DNA from 3 places in the Exiguobacterium sp. SH1S21 genome. Region 2 is predicted to be linked to each of the others. Evidence: riboswitches for the same ligand, from Rfam matches in the RefSeq annotation. Region 2 holds a riboswitch; each other region holds the start of a gene.
The links. Region 2 has a riboswitch for thiamine pyrophosphate ahead of tenA (thiaminase II). Riboswitches for the same ligand answer to the same signal wherever they lie in the genome.

Region 1 (4,922 bases), on a different contig from region 2:
AAATACGGTACTCGAAGCGTTCAATAACGAATCGATCAAACCGAAATTTAAGATCTTGAAAGAGACAAAACAGGACGACTCGAAATGAGTCGTCCTGTTTTTTATCGCACGCCGATCCATACACTTACTCCGAACAGCGTGAACAAGAGTGACGCCAACAGAAAATCGTTTCGCGTGACCGGAATCACCTCGTACGTGGAACGATGTTCACCCGTAAATCCCCGAGCCTCCATCGAGAACGCGATCCGCTCGGCTTGACGGATAGCGCCGGCAAGAAGCGGGATTAGGAGTTTCGGGATGTGCCGCACGTGATCGATCCGGGTGTCGAGGCGCACCCCACGTAAGGCATGCGTTTCATAGAGCTGCATCAGTTCGATCTTTAAAATCGGGAAAAAGCGAAAGCCGACGAAGACGCTATAGGCGATGTTCGGAGACAATCTCGCCTGCTGCATCAGACTGTAGACGAACCGCTTCGGGTCCGTCGTCAGCGTGAACAGAAGCGACAGGACCGTAAAGGCGAGGACCCGAAGCGAAAGTGTCGCCGCCAACAACACGTTCTCCTCGGTGACATCATTGCCGAAGAGCGAGAACACGACTTGCCCGCTCGCCTCTCTGCCGAAGACGAGCGTCGTCCAAAGCGTCCCGAGCGCGGTCAGTAAAAATGGGATCATGAACAGTCCCCATCGCTTCCAGCTCACGTCGGAAAAGATGAATTGGAGGGCGAGTGTGCCGAAGAAGACGACGAGCGGAGTCCACGGGTTGTACATGAAGGCGAGACCGAACATGAGACACGTCACGGTCAAGAACTTGATTGTCGGGTTCATCTCGTGAAACGTCATCAAAGCGCCTCCGTCAACAGTCCGTGGGCCCGCAATAAGTCCGAGTCGTCCCAAATCGACGCATCGTACGGCCCACTCAAGTTCCCGTCACTCATCAAATAATACGTGCTCGCGGCACGGGCGAAACTGAGATCGTGCGTTACGAACAAGACCGTCTGCCCCGCACGGACTCGTTCAGCTATCAATGCATGGAGCGCTCGAAGTGATGCCTCGTCTTAACCGGCCGTCGGTTCATCAAACGCGAGCAGTTGTTTACCCGACAGAAGCATCACCCCGATGGCGAGTCTCCGTTTTTGACCGTGACTGAGTGAGAGTGGATGGGCGCCACGCAGACGTTCAAGCCCGAGGCGTGCCAACATGTCCTCGATTGAACGGTTATGTCCATACGCTAGTTCCCGCGACACGTCACTCGTCACAAACAAATGTGCCGGGGATTGCGGGACGAGCCCGACTTCACGGTGATGCCGCGCCAGGCTTTTTAGCCACGTCGATTTGCCGCTGCCGTTCCGACCAAGGATGGCGATCACATCCCCGGGGGCCACTGCGATTTTGCTCGCTACAAGTTGGAACTTTTTGTGATTCACTTTCGGTATCTGAAATAATATGTTTGTGCCCCGTGTCGTTTCAATCGGCGTAAATGTATAATCCGGTTGAACGACGAACGATCCATCGCCTGCGATCCTTCCGTTCACGAGTTCCAAGTGCCGGTCAAAGAAGTCGCCCCACATGTACGGACGATGCTCGATGACGACGATATTGACGTTCCGTGCGGACTTGTCGAGCCAGCGAACGAACCGACGTGCCGTCGCCGGGTCGAGGTGTGAGAGCGGTTCGTCGAGTAAGAGCCATTCCGGACGTCCGATCAAGGCACAGGCGACGGCGATTTGCTGCTTCTCGCCCCCTGATAAATCATGGATGGTGCGGTGGCGATAATCGGACAAATGTAACTCGTACAAAATCGCTGAGACACGGCCCATCATTTCGCTTCGGACGACCGAAAAGTTTTCGAGCGTGAAAATCAGCTCTTCCTCTACCGTCTGCATGACGAACTGGCTGTCCGGGTCTTGAAACACCGTCCCGACGCGGCGATTCACCTCGCCAGGCCGATACGTGGCATAGGACCGACCGAATAGATGCAATCGCCCCGTCACAATCCCATCACAGTTGTCCGGGTAGAGCCGATTGAACAAGGCGAACAAAGTCGACTTCCCCGACCCGCTCGCCCCGGTGATGAGCGTCCTGCCGTCCGTAAGACGAAGTGTGATATCTGTCAATACGTCGCGTCCTTCCCCCGGGAAACGAAACGCCAGACGCTCGGTCTCAACCATGTGCCTTCCTCTGCCGGGTGACGGCATATCCTTCTAGCGCACCCGTTCGAAGCAACAAGTCGCTCAAAATCTTCCCGCCGATCCCTGCGATGAGCATCCCGCTCGTCGCCCGTAGTGCGAACATCAAAGCCACGTACGTCGGACTGAGCGCGCTGAGACCTCCCATGACGTACGTATATGCGAAACTCGTCATTGCCGCACCGAATCCGGCGAGCATGAGCACCCACAAGTCATACCGCTTATACCCGGTTAGTGCGAACGCCGCTTCGGCGCCGAGTCCTTGAATGATGCCGACGAGGATGATGCGCGGACCGATCGCATTGCCGATCATCATCTCGATCGACGCCGCGAGCACTTCCGACAAAAAGGCGGCGCCTGGCTTTCGAATGATGTAGGCGGTAATAATCGAGACGATGAACCAAATCCCAAAAATCCATTCATAGGCGATCGGTCCAATGAGACCGGCCCAAAGGTTCCCGACATGGACGAACGCCAAATAGACGACGGCAAAGACGACCGATAAAATCGACAGCAATACGATTTCTTTCAACTTCCATGAGTTAAGCATCAACGCGTCCCTCGTGCGACGGACTGTTCACACTGAACGTGACCGTCATGACGACGTGGCTCGTCTTCTCGCGGACGCGGTTGAACGTCGCCTCATAAAACGCGAACACCGGCTCGATATCTCCGTGGATCCCTGAGGCATAATGCATCGTGTCATTGAAGACGCCCCGTGCTTTCGCGAAATCGACCTCTTCATAGATAATGTCCATGTAATCATCATCACCGAGCGGGTAGAGTGCGAACTGTGAAGAGACGTATTGGGCAGCCGCTCGCCCGTTCACCGGCTCACTCGATACGTCGAGCAGATTGTCCCCGGCCGTGTCGCCCGGACATCCGGCCGAGAACGTCCCGCTCATCGACACATGCGCCCCTGTTCTCGTGGCGTGTGACAAGACTGCTTTCGCGACGTCAAACACGTGCTCGGCCCGACCGCGAATCACGGTCGATACATCGTCCGTGTGCCTCCAGACGTTGCTTAAATCAGTCTCTTTGAGTGCTCCTTTGATGACCGGTATGAACTCTGACGTCATCGGGCTTAGCGTAAAGCGGAACCCGACGATCGGGCTCGTTCCACATTGTTGATTCATGATGATTCCCCCCTTATTTGGTTACACAAAAAAGCCGCATCCATGAGAATGCGGCCACTTATCCAATCATCAATCCATCAGAAAAAGTGCCACACTTCCTCACGCCAGTATTACCTGGATCGAGTTATAAGGGATTGGAGCCATGCTCACATCTCAGCCGAAGCACCCCTAGTGTAGTCCAATGTATGCGGTTGTTCATGCAAGCAAAAGTATAGCCGTTCGATTCTGAATTGTAAACGGTTAAATCATGAAAACGTCGCGATTCCGTTTCCTGGAAGCGTATCCCGTAACGTTGTCCAGTCTGACGCCATCTCTTCGTCTGACAGTAGACAGGCGTCAAGTTCAAGCTCGACGCGCACTCGGTCCATTCGGTGACCGATCAAGACGAGCTCCGTCTGGCGGTCGCCGTACGGCTCGATGTAATCGGCCTCAAGCTCTGGTTCGGCGGCGAACATCTGCTTTCGTTCCGCGTCAGGAAGCGTCGCGAGCCAACGGCCCGCATGTTCGAGCGTCGACGCGTACCCCGCTTGGGAGAACAAGCACGCGATGTCGTTCCGTGAGGCGATCCATAAAAAACCTTTCGCCCGGACGACTTCTTCCGGGAACTGTTCGATCCACGCATGTAAACGCTCCGGGTGGAACGGACGGCGGCGGCGATAGACGAACGAACTGATGCCGTACTCTTCGGTTTCAGGGGTATGGTCGTCTGTCTCGAGCTCTTGGATCCATCCGGCGGCGTGCATCGCCTGGTCAAAATCGAACAAGTTCACGTCTAATAGGTCGGACAACAACACGTTCCCGTATGTGCTTGTCAAAAGTTGCGCCGCCGGGTTTAACGCGCGTAACAGACTTTCGATCTCGTGCAGTTCCGGTTCCGTGACCCGGTCTGCCTTGTTGAGGACGATGATGTCGGCAAATTCGACTTGATCGACGAGCAAGTCGACGACTTCCCGGACATCACCCGTGTCGACAGCCTGTTTCCGTTCATGCAGTGATTCGCCCGAGTTGAAGTCTTTTAAAAATCGATACGCGTCGACGACCGTCACCATCGCGTCAACATACACACGGCTCGTCAAGTCGATACCCAAGGCGTCATCCGCATATGTAAACGTCTGCGCGACCGGGATCGGCTCCGAGATACCAGACGACTCGATGATGATGCCGTCGAGCTGTCGGTCGTTCGCAATCTCGCTGACCGCTTCGAGTAAATCTTCTCGCAACGTGCAGCAGATGCAGCCGTTAGACAGCTCCACCAACTTCTCGTCCGTCCGTGAAAAACCTGCCCCGTCAATCAATCGCTCATCGATGTTCAGCTCGCTCATGTCGTTGACGATGACGGCATATTTTTTACCATCCCGATTGTTCAACATATGATTGAGCAACGTCGTCTTGCCACTTCCTAAATATCCGGACAAGACTGTGATCGGAATTCGTTTCATGATGTATACCACCTTTAAATCGTAATCATTACTTTTTAGATAATGAACGGGATCACGTCCGTTGTCAACAAAAAAAACACGCTCAAAAGGAGTAAACTGTACCCTGAGTAATAGACACTAAAAAAAGTCTATTGCTCAGGGTTTTTGTGTACACTGAACTAA
Region 2 (4,922 bases):
CGACTACTTTTGGATGTGGCAAAGTATGTATATGCCGATCTTGCGTGTGTTGCATCAACCGTTACCAAAAGTCGATCTCGTCCACTCCATCTCGACAGGCTACGCCGGTGTCGTTGCATCTTACATGAAAGAGACGCAAGGTATCCCGTTCATTTTGACCGAACACGGCATCTACTCACGTGAACGCGAGGAAGAAATCCTTCAGTCTTATTGGATTCCGTCCCCTTACAAACCGAGATGGGTTCGCTTTTTCCATCACTTGTCACGCGAGGCGTATAACGCGGCCGACGAGATTATCACACTCTTCGAGCGGAATCGCGAATATCAAGAGTGGATTGGGGCGCCTAGCGAGAAGACGAAAATTATCGCCAACGGGATTGACGACCGTCATATCCACGCTACGCTTGAGCGAGCTGAGAATGATGTGTTCCAAATCGGGGCTATCGTCCGCCTCGTTCCGATCAAGGATTTGAAGACGATGATTTATTCCGCAAAAATCCTTCAAGAGCGCCATCGGCTGTTTAAACTGACAATCATGGGTCCGCTTGATGAGGACGAAGAGTACGCCGAAGAATGTCGTCTACTGATTGAGCAGAGCGGGCTGACCGACTATGTCGAACTCGTCGGGAAAGTGAACGTACAAGACTGGTTGCCGAAATTTGATTTGTTGTTGCTGACGAGCATATCGGAAGGGCAGCCGCTCGCCATTTTAGAAGGGATGGCGGCTGGCATCCCTTGGGTGGCGACCGATGTCGGGGCTTGTTCGGAACTACTTTACGGACGCGCTGATGATCCGTTCGGTCCGGCCGGCTTCATCGTTCCTCCGGTCCATCCGGAAGCCATCGCTGACAAAGTCGAATGGATGATGGATTATCCGCGCGAACGGATGCGCTTCGGTAAAAACGGCCGCGAGCGTGTCCGTCAGTATTATCGATTGCAACAGTTCGTCGACCGCTATAAAGCCATCTATGAAGCGAGGAGGGAACAGTATGGCGGGCATCGGGTTTAAGTTACAAAAGCTGTTTCAAGAAGACTATTACTCTTCAAGACTGAAGGCGTACACGTTTTCCGGTCTCGTCACATCGGGCCCTTGGCTGATCGTCATCCTCGTTGTCGGTACGATTCAATGGTTGGCGTTTCAGATGCCGATGTTGTCACTCGAGGAACGGACACTGTTTATGCTATCCGTGTCTTACGCGTTCATTTTCTCGCAAATTCTATTTAGTTTTCAGCAGCTCGTCGTCACGCGATACGTGGCTGATTTATTTTATGAAAAGAAAGCCCATGAGATCTTTCCTGTCTTCACCGGCATGTTAAAAGTGACGATTCTCGCTGCCGTCGTCATGTATAGCGTGTTTTGGCTGATTTCACCGCTCAGTTTCGCCTATAAGCTCGTCCTGTTCGTCTTATTCATGACCATCAACGTCATCTGGGTCATGTTCCTGTTCTTGAGCGCCGCCAAATTTTATCAAGCGGTCGCTTACAGCTTCTTGCTAGGCGGGGTTATTTCAGTCGCGAGCGTCTATTTGATCAGTCGTCTCATGGTCAACCCATCGAGCCTCGAGCTTCTGTTTGGCTTTACTGTTGGGATGGTCGTGACGCTGTTCGGGCTATTCTTCGCGATGCTCCGAACGTTTCCACTTAGGTATGCGACGCGAGAGTTTTCATACTTCCGGTACTTTGATAAGTATCCGGACTTGTTTGCGATTGGTGTGTTATACGTGCTTGGAATCTGGGTGACCAACTTCATCATTTGGTTTGGTGAAGGGCGCATGGTGATTGCCGATTCGTTCGTGTTCAATCCGTATTATGACACGGCTGTGTTCTGGTCGTACTTGACGATCATCCCGACCCAGCTCTTGTTCGTCGTCGCTGTCGAGACAAGGTTTTACGAGCGCTATCGAACGTTTTACGGCTTGATCAATTATGGCGGGGCGTTACACCAAATTGAGAAGGCGAAGCAGACGATGACGACGGTGTTGAAAAATGAATTGATCCGACTTGGGCGAAGTCAAGGTGTCGTCACCTTGTTCGCGATCCTGATGGCGGGTGTGTTCGTCGGTTGGATCGGTGTCCCGGAAGAAGTCGGTCAAATTTTCCGGATGACGACGCTCGCCGCGTTCGCGAACGCGATGATTCTCGTACTGACGCTGCTCTTGCTTTATTTTGAGGACCGGCGTGGTGCGTTGTTCGTCAACCTATCGTTCTTCACATTGAACGCCTTGTTCACGTTGTCGTTACTATCGCGCGGGATCGATTGGTATGGGGTCGGCTTTGCAATCAGCACGATCATCACGTTCTTTATCGCAGGACTGCGCTTGATTTATTTTATGGGGAAGGTCGATTATTACGTGTTCGCGGCCTCGAACCGTCGTAAGCTCGGGACGGAACGGTTCTCGCATTTTGGGAGCGCTCTCAACCGTCGCTTCTCGCGTTAAAGGGTTTGCATTTTTCAAAAAGATTGATATGATGTGGTCGAAGATGACCGAATTTCATAATGTTTGCCACTAGGGGAGTCGCTTGACGCGGCTGAGATGGACAAGGTCCAGACCCTTTGAACCTGATCTAGTTCACGCTAGCGGAGGGAAGTGGGCGAAACGTCCTTTCTCACACTCTTTGTGTATGGCCGACGCCGCTTCCGTTATGGGAGGCGGCGTCTTTTTTCATACAAAGGAGGAGAATACGATGACATTTACCGCACACATCCGCCAAGAGGCCGACGCCTTGTTTGAGGCGAGTTTCCACCATCCGTTCGTCCGCGCGCTCGGAGACGGGACGCTCGACGAGGCGAAGTTTCGGCATTACGTGATGCAAGACTCGTACTACTTGAATCAATTTTCGAAAGTACAGGCGAAGGGCGCTACACTTGCCCCGACGATGGAGCTGGCGAGCCGATTTTTGACGCACGCCCTCCACACGATCGAGGCGGAGCACGAGTTGCATCGGGAATTTTTTACGATGCTCGCGGTTAGTGACATGGAGTGGGCGACGTTCGAACCAGCTCCGACGGCTTATGCATACGCGCTCCATATGCAACAAGCCGGCCCGACGCTCGGAGACGTGCTCGCGGCGATTCTTCCATGCTACTGGGTGTATTACGAGATCGGGGAGCGCTTGAAGGACGCAGAACCAGACCATCCGATTTACTCTGTTTGGATTGCGACGTACGGTTCGGAATGGTTCCGTGAACTTGTCGAAGAGCAGATCGAGCGACTTGATGAATTGGCGGGACAAGCGACGGAGTCAGAACGGATTCGCTATCAGCAACTGTTTTTGAAAAGTTGCTACTATGAGCTCGCGTTTTGGGAGATGGCCTGGACACTCGAATCGTGGGAACTGCCGCTTGAGGTGGGACAATGAGGCCGGATCTATGGGAAGCCGTCCGGTTGAAGCGACCGCTCGTCCATAACATTACGAACACCGTCGTCGCTAACTTCTCGGCCAACGGGTTGCTCGCCGTCGGGGCTTCCCCGGTCATGGCCGATGCGATCGAAGAAGTGGCAGACATGGCGACCGTGAGCGATGCCCTCGTCTTAAACATCGGGACGCTTGACGCTATGACCGAGGCGACGATGATACGTGCCGGACAAGCCGCGAATCAGTCGGATCGTCCTGTCGTCCTAGACCCGGTCGGTGTCGGGGCGACATCGTTCCGCCGCGACGTCGTCGAACGGATTTTGCAAGACGTACGCGTCACGGTCATCCGTGGGAACGCCGGGGAAGTCGCCACGCTTGTCGATGCCGGTTGGACGACGAAAGGGGTCGACGCCGGAAGCGGCACACATCATCCGCAACAACTCGCCGAACGAGCAGCGAACCGATATAGCTGTGTTGTCGCGATTACCGGGGCGACAGATTTCGTGAGCGATGGGACGGTCACGCTAGAAATTTTGGGCGGGCATCCGCTCATGACAGAGACGACAGGCACTGGCTGTCTACTCAGTGCGGTCGTCGGTGCGTTCCTTGCTGTTGAACCGGACGTGATGACGGCAACCTCGACCGCGCTCACCGGATATGCACGATGCGGCGAGTTGGCGAGTGAAGCAGCGACGGGTCCGGGGGATTTCCCGATCCACTTTCTCAACGCGCTCGCTACCATGACGTCAACTGACCTGCCGAGCGACCGAATCGAGGTGTTCGCGCGATGAGGCCTCAAGTCTTGACCATCGCCGGCTCGGACTCTGGCGGGGGCGCCGGAATCCAAGCCGATTTGAAAACGTTTCAAGAATTAGGCGTATTTGGCACGAGTGTCGTGACCGCGGTGACGGCTCAAAACACGCGTGGCGTGCACGGTGTCGAAGCCGTCTCCGCCGACCTCGTCGCACGCCAGCTCGATGCAGTCGGATCAGACTTTATCATCTCGGCGTGCAAGACCGGGATGCTGTTCAATCGTGAGTTGATTGATGTCGTAGCTGACGCGCTCGAGCAGCATCGTTTTCAAAATGTCGTCGTCGATCCGGTCATGATCGCTAAAGGCGGTGCGACCTTGCTTGAACGGGACGCCGTCACCGCGCTACGGACGAGGCTGTTACCGATGGCGACGGTCGTCACGCCAAATATCCCTGAAGCTGAAGTGTTGACCGGCTTGACGATTTGTACGTTCACTGATCGTATGAAAGCAGCTGAGCGCTTGTTGTCTTACGGGGCAGACGTCGTCATGTTGAAAGGCGGTCATTTGGATGGTCCTCTCGCCGAAGACCTAGTCATGACGAAAACCGATACGTTTCGAATGGTGACGCCACGGTTGCTGACGAAAGATACGCACGGGACCGGTTGCACGTTTTCGGCTGCGCTAACAGCGGAGCTCGCGAACGGGTATACCGTTATGGAAGCCGCGCAGAAGGCGAAACAGTTCATCCATAGTGCCATCGCCCACGGATTAAAGATCGGCAACGGGCATGGACCGACAAATCATTGGGCGT
Region 3 (4,922 bases), on a different contig from region 2:
TGCTGGGAAAGAGACGGTCGAGATGCCTGACGTCGAAGGGTTGTCTCAAACAGCAGCGGAACGAACGTTGAAAGATCTTGATTTCACAGATATTGAAATCCAATCCGAAGCGTCCGAAACGGTCGACAGCGGAGATGTGATTTCGCAGTCGATCACGCCAGGTGAAGAAGTTATCGCGTCGGAAGAGACGGTCACGCTCGTCGTCTCGACCGGTAGCAATAAAATTGAGCTTGCCAATTTGACGGGCTATACGTTCGAAGAGGCGTCAACTTATGCCGAGCAAAACAACTTGAAAATCGTGAAACGCGATGAGTATTCGACGAGCATCCCAGCGAATCAAATCATTCGTCAACTTCCGACGTCAGGGACGGCGGTCGACCCGGGAACGGAACTGACGGTCATCGTCTCACAAGGGGTCGAGCCGACCGACATCTCGATCGAGCGAGAAGTGGACGTCGAAATCGAACCGCCGGCAGAAGGTGAAGAGGCGGAGCCGGTCGAAGTCGTCATCCGTACCGTCGATGCCCGTGGTGAGATCGAAGTGTTGCGTGATATGATCACAGAAACGACGACGTATTCCTATACGCTCGTCATTGCTCCGGACGAAGTCGGTACCGCGACGATTGAAGTCGAGGGAGAAGTCGTTCGGACCGATACGGTGACATACGCCCAAGCAAAAGATTCACAATGAAGAGGTGGCGTGCGCGTCACCTCTTTTCTAAGGAGGAAACAGGATGAAAGGAACGATTATTCGCTTGCAAGGTGGATTTTATGATGTCATGACCGAAACGAAAGTTGAAATCAGATGTCGCGCCCGGGGAAACTTCCGGAACCGAAACATTTCGCCCGTCGTCGGGGACGACGTCGATATTCAAGACCAAGGGGACGGGACCGGCTACATCATGGCTGTCGATGAGCGGTCGAACCATCTCGTCCGTCCGCCGATCGCCAACATCGATCAGGCGTTTCTGCTCTTTTCCGTGAAAGAGCCGGCGTTCTCGTTTCATTTGCTTGACCGCTTTCTCATTTTGATCGAATCGAAGCAAGTTCACCCAATCATCGTGTTGACGAAGATGGACTTGTTGCTAGAAACTGAAAAAGAAAAAATTAGTGCGGCGGCAGCGCTATACCGTTCGATCGGCTATCAAGTCATTGAGACGTCGACCGAAGACGGAGCTGGAATCGAGCTCATCCGCAGCGCGTTCAAAGACAAGACGAGCGTGTTCGCCGGACAGACCGGCGTCGGGAAGAGTTCGTTGCTGAACGCGGTCGCACCGGAGCTCGAACTCGCGACTGGTAAAATTTCGAAAGCGCTTGGCCGCGGGAAGCATACGACGCGTCACGTCACGCTCATCACACTCGCGGACGGGTTCGTCGCCGATACACCTGGATTCTCGAGTCTTGAGTTCCCGGAAGAACTTGAAGTCGAGGAGATGCGTTGGTGTTTCCCTGAATTCGTCTTGCGGCACGATGACTGTAAATTCCGTGGTTGCGCCCATTTGAACGAGCCAGGTTGTGCCGTCAAAGCGGCGGTCGAGGCCGGAGAAATCGCTTCCACCCGCTATGCGAACTATGTTACGTTTATGGAGGAATTAAAAGATAGACAACGGAGGTACTAACATGATTAAAATCGCACCATCGATCCTGTCGGCCGATTTTGCCAACCTTGAGGCAGAGGTCAAAGCGGTCCAAGAAGCAGGGGCCGATTACATTCATTTTGACGTCATGGACGGTCAGTTCGTGCCGAACATCTCGATTGGACTGCCGGTACTCAAAAGTTTGCGTGACAAGTCGGACATGGTATTAGACGTCCATTTGATGATCGACCAACCGGAACGGTTCGTCGAGGACTTCGTTCAAGCAGGCGCCGATATCGTCACGGTCCATGTCGAGGCGACAAACCATTTGCATCGCGTATTGCAACAAATCAAAGGAGCCGGCGCCAAGTGTGGTGTCGTCTTGAACCCACATACGCCGTTGTCATCAATCGAGCACGTGCTCGGTGATGTCGATATGGTATTGCTCATGACCGTGAACCCTGGCTTTGGCGGCCAAGCGTTCATCGAAGCGGTCGTCCCGAAGATTGCGGCGCTCAGCGAGATGCGCCAAGCGCGTCGTCTCGACTTCGAGATCGAGATCGATGGCGGGGTAAATCCTGCGACGGCAAAACTTTGTATCGACGCAGGTGCCGACGTCCTCGTTGCCGGTTCAGCCATCTATAACGAACCGAGCTATAAAGACGCAATCGATAGCATTCGCAACGCGTCTCGTGTATAATTGTCTGTAGAACAACAAATATTGTCGCAAGGGGTGTCACATCTGTGGCTGAGAGGCATGAGCTAACCCTTTGAACCTGTTCCGTTCACACGGACGTAGGGATGTGGCGAAAATGCACGTTGCTACACGATAGCAGCATGGCGTTTACGTCATGCTGCTTTTTGTCGTTCACTCATATCAAGGAGGGAATAAGATGAAACAACGTTTAAAACTACAGGCGCTCATTGAAATCTCGCTGTTCGCCTCGCTCGGACTGATCTTTGACATGCTCATCCCATATCGGTTGCCGCAAGGCGGAGCAGTCAGCTTGGCGATGCTGCCGATTCTCGTGATGGCGTATCGGCATGGATTGAGAGGCGGACTCGCGACAGGCGCGCTCGTCGGGACGCTACAACTGTTATTTGGGGCCTATATCTTCACACCGGTCCAATTTTTACTCGACTACACGGTCGCCTACGGCCTCGTCGGAGTCGCCGGCATCTTCGCCGGGCAAGTCAAACAGTCGGCAAAAGACGGCGCCAAGAAAACGCTCACGTTCTATTTGATTCTCGGGGCGTTGATCGGCTCGGCGCTCCGCTACGTTGCGCACGTCGTTTCTGGCATCGTCTTCTTCGCCGAGTATGCGGAAGGACCGGTCGTCTTGTACTCGCTAGGCTATAACTTGACGTATATGTTGCCGTCGTTCCTCGTCTCGGCGGTCGTGATCGTGCTCTTGTTCACGTCGGCGCCGCGTTTCGCGACGCTCGCGACACGGGACATCAGATAATGCGCGTCTTGATTGTGGCTGCGAGCCCGGAAGCGGTCCCTGAGCTTCCTCGGAACGCCGATTACGTCATCGGCGTCGACGGCGGCTATCATACGCTGCTCGACCGTGGAATGAAGCCGGACCTGCTCGTCGGTGACTTTGATTCGTTCACAGGCACCGTGCCGGAGGAAGCTGTCCGTTATCCGTCTGAAAAAGACGTGACCGACCTTGAGATCGCTCTCGAGGCGGCACGAGGGAAAGGGGCGGACGTGATCGACGTATACGGTGCACTCGGGGGCAGGCTCGATATGACGCTCAGCAACGTCGGTCTGCTCGAAGCGTACCCCGAGATGCGGTTGTTCGCAGACGGGCAAGAAGTCCGTCTCGTCGGAAAAGGGGACTATCGTCTCCCGCGTCGTCCTGACCATTACTTGTCGCTCGTACCTTGGAAACGGGCCTCGGTCTCGATTCGTGGCGTCAAGTACCCGCTCGAGAACCATGACGTCGTCAGCCATGAGGCGCTGACGATCTCAAACGAGTGGTCGGCGGAAGAGGCGGACTTGCTCGTTCATAGCGGCAACGTCTTGATTATGTATATAAAGAAATAAACAAAAAAAATCCCATCGGCGCATGCCGCTGGGATTTATTTCGTTCGTGTATGGTAATTATACGCGTTCAACGAGACCTGATTTAAGAGCGCGAGCTGAAACCCAAACTCGTTTAGGTTTACCGTCAACGAGAATGCGAACTTTTTGTACGTTTACACCCCAAGTACGTTTTGTCTTGTTGAGTGCGTGCGAACGGTTGTTACCTGACTTAGGTGACTTACCTGTTACGTAGCATTTACGTGCCATGCGTTTCCCCTCCTTTTTTATGTGGGTTCGTCCTAATAGACACTCGTTTATATTAGCATGGGTTTTTTCACGATGCAACTAGAAAATAACCGGATGACAAGAAAAAAACTTGACATTACGGATGAGGATTTTAATAATGAATGAGGGTTGCGGTTACAATTGACCGAGTTTAGGGGCATGTCCTTTTAATAACTAGGTACTTATTGTAGAATATACTGTAGGAATCATTCCGAATAAAGGAGGCTACTCCATATGGCAATTGAAATGAAGACAACATATGGCAATATTGATATCACGAACGACGTGGTCGCGACACTCGCGGGCGGTGCGGCGATGGAATGTTTCGGCGTCGTAGGAATGGCGTCACAAGCTCAACTGAAAGACGGGATCGCAGAACTGCTCAAACGTGAGAACTATGCGCGTGGCGTTGTCGTACGTCAAGATGGAGAAGACGTACATATCGATATGCACATCATCGTGAGCTACGGGACGAAAGTGTCGGAAGTCGCGTACAACGTGCAAAGTCGTGTAAAATACACGCTCGGTGAAACTTTAGGATTAAACGTTTCGTCGGTAAATATATTCGTACAAGGCGTTCGTCTGACGAATGACTGACGAGAACGAAGGAGGATTTGGTGTGGGGTTAAAACGTTTAGATGGATTGGTGTTTGCGCAAATGGTCGCAAACGGTGCAGCCAACTTGAGCCAAAATGCAGATTACGTGGATTCGCTTAACGTCTTCCCGGTCCCAGACGGCGACACGGGAACGAACATGAATTTGACGATGACTTCAGGTGCGAAGGAAGTGGCCGCACTCGACACAGCGAACATCGCTGACGTGTCATCGAAGTTTGCCCGCGGCCTACTTATGGGGGCCCGTGGGAATTCGGGTGTTATTTTGAGCCAATTATTCCGTGGTTTCGGTAAATCGATCGAAGGAAAGACAGAATTGTCGACACTCGACTTTGCCGAGGCACTCAAACGTGGCGTTGACACGGCATACAAGGCGGTTATGAAACCGGTTGAAGGAACGATTTTGACGGTTG

Region 1: another riboswitch for thiamine pyrophosphate. It lies ahead of EVJ24_RS08040 (YkoF family thiamine/hydroxymethylpyrimidine-binding protein); the one in region 2 lies ahead of tenA (thiaminase II).
Region 3: another riboswitch for thiamine pyrophosphate. It lies ahead of thiT (energy-coupled thiamine transporter ThiT); the one in region 2 lies ahead of tenA (thiaminase II).

Annotation. Positions count from the first base shown of each region.
Region 1 covers NZ_SJUY01000004.1:231,685-236,606, forward strand. Annotated here, with positions in the region: gene EVJ24_RS08015 (DUF1643 domain-containing protein) at 1-88, shown strand, start outside; gene EVJ24_RS08020 (energy-coupling factor transporter transmembrane component T family protein) at 102-839, opposite strand; gene EVJ24_RS08025 (hypothetical protein) at 839-1,024, opposite strand; gene EVJ24_RS08030 (ATP-binding cassette domain-containing protein) at 1,055-2,167, opposite strand; gene EVJ24_RS08035 (ECF transporter S component) at 2,160-2,735, opposite strand; gene EVJ24_RS08040 (YkoF family thiamine/hydroxymethylpyrimidine-binding protein) at 2,728-3,321, opposite strand; TPP riboswitch at 3,401-3,501, opposite strand; gene EVJ24_RS08045 (GTP-binding protein) at 3,567-4,760, opposite strand.
Region 2 covers NZ_SJUY01000001.1:616,855-621,776, reverse strand. Annotated here, with positions in the region: gene pelF (GT4 family glycosyltransferase PelF) at 1-1,009, shown strand, start outside; gene pelG (exopolysaccharide Pel transporter PelG) at 990-2,438, shown strand; TPP riboswitch at 2,500-2,604, shown strand; gene tenA (thiaminase II) at 2,686-3,360, shown strand; gene thiM (hydroxyethylthiazole kinase) at 3,357-4,148, shown strand; gene thiD (bifunctional hydroxymethylpyrimidine kinase/phosphomethylpyrimidine kinase) at 4,145-4,922, shown strand, end outside.
Region 3 covers NZ_SJUY01000003.1:175,799-180,720, reverse strand. Annotated here, with positions in the region: gene pknB (Stk1 family PASTA domain-containing Ser/Thr kinase) at 1-691, shown strand, start outside; gene rsgA (ribosome small subunit-dependent GTPase A) at 735-1,619, shown strand; gene rpe (ribulose-phosphate 3-epimerase) at 1,621-2,277, shown strand; TPP riboswitch at 2,297-2,396, shown strand; gene thiT (energy-coupled thiamine transporter ThiT) at 2,471-3,043, shown strand; gene EVJ24_RS06195 (thiamine diphosphokinase) at 3,043-3,630, shown strand; gene rpmB (50S ribosomal protein L28) at 3,688-3,876, opposite strand; gene EVJ24_RS06185 (Asp23/Gls24 family envelope stress response protein) at 4,129-4,491, shown strand; gene EVJ24_RS06180 (DAK2 domain-containing protein) at 4,514-4,922, shown strand, end outside.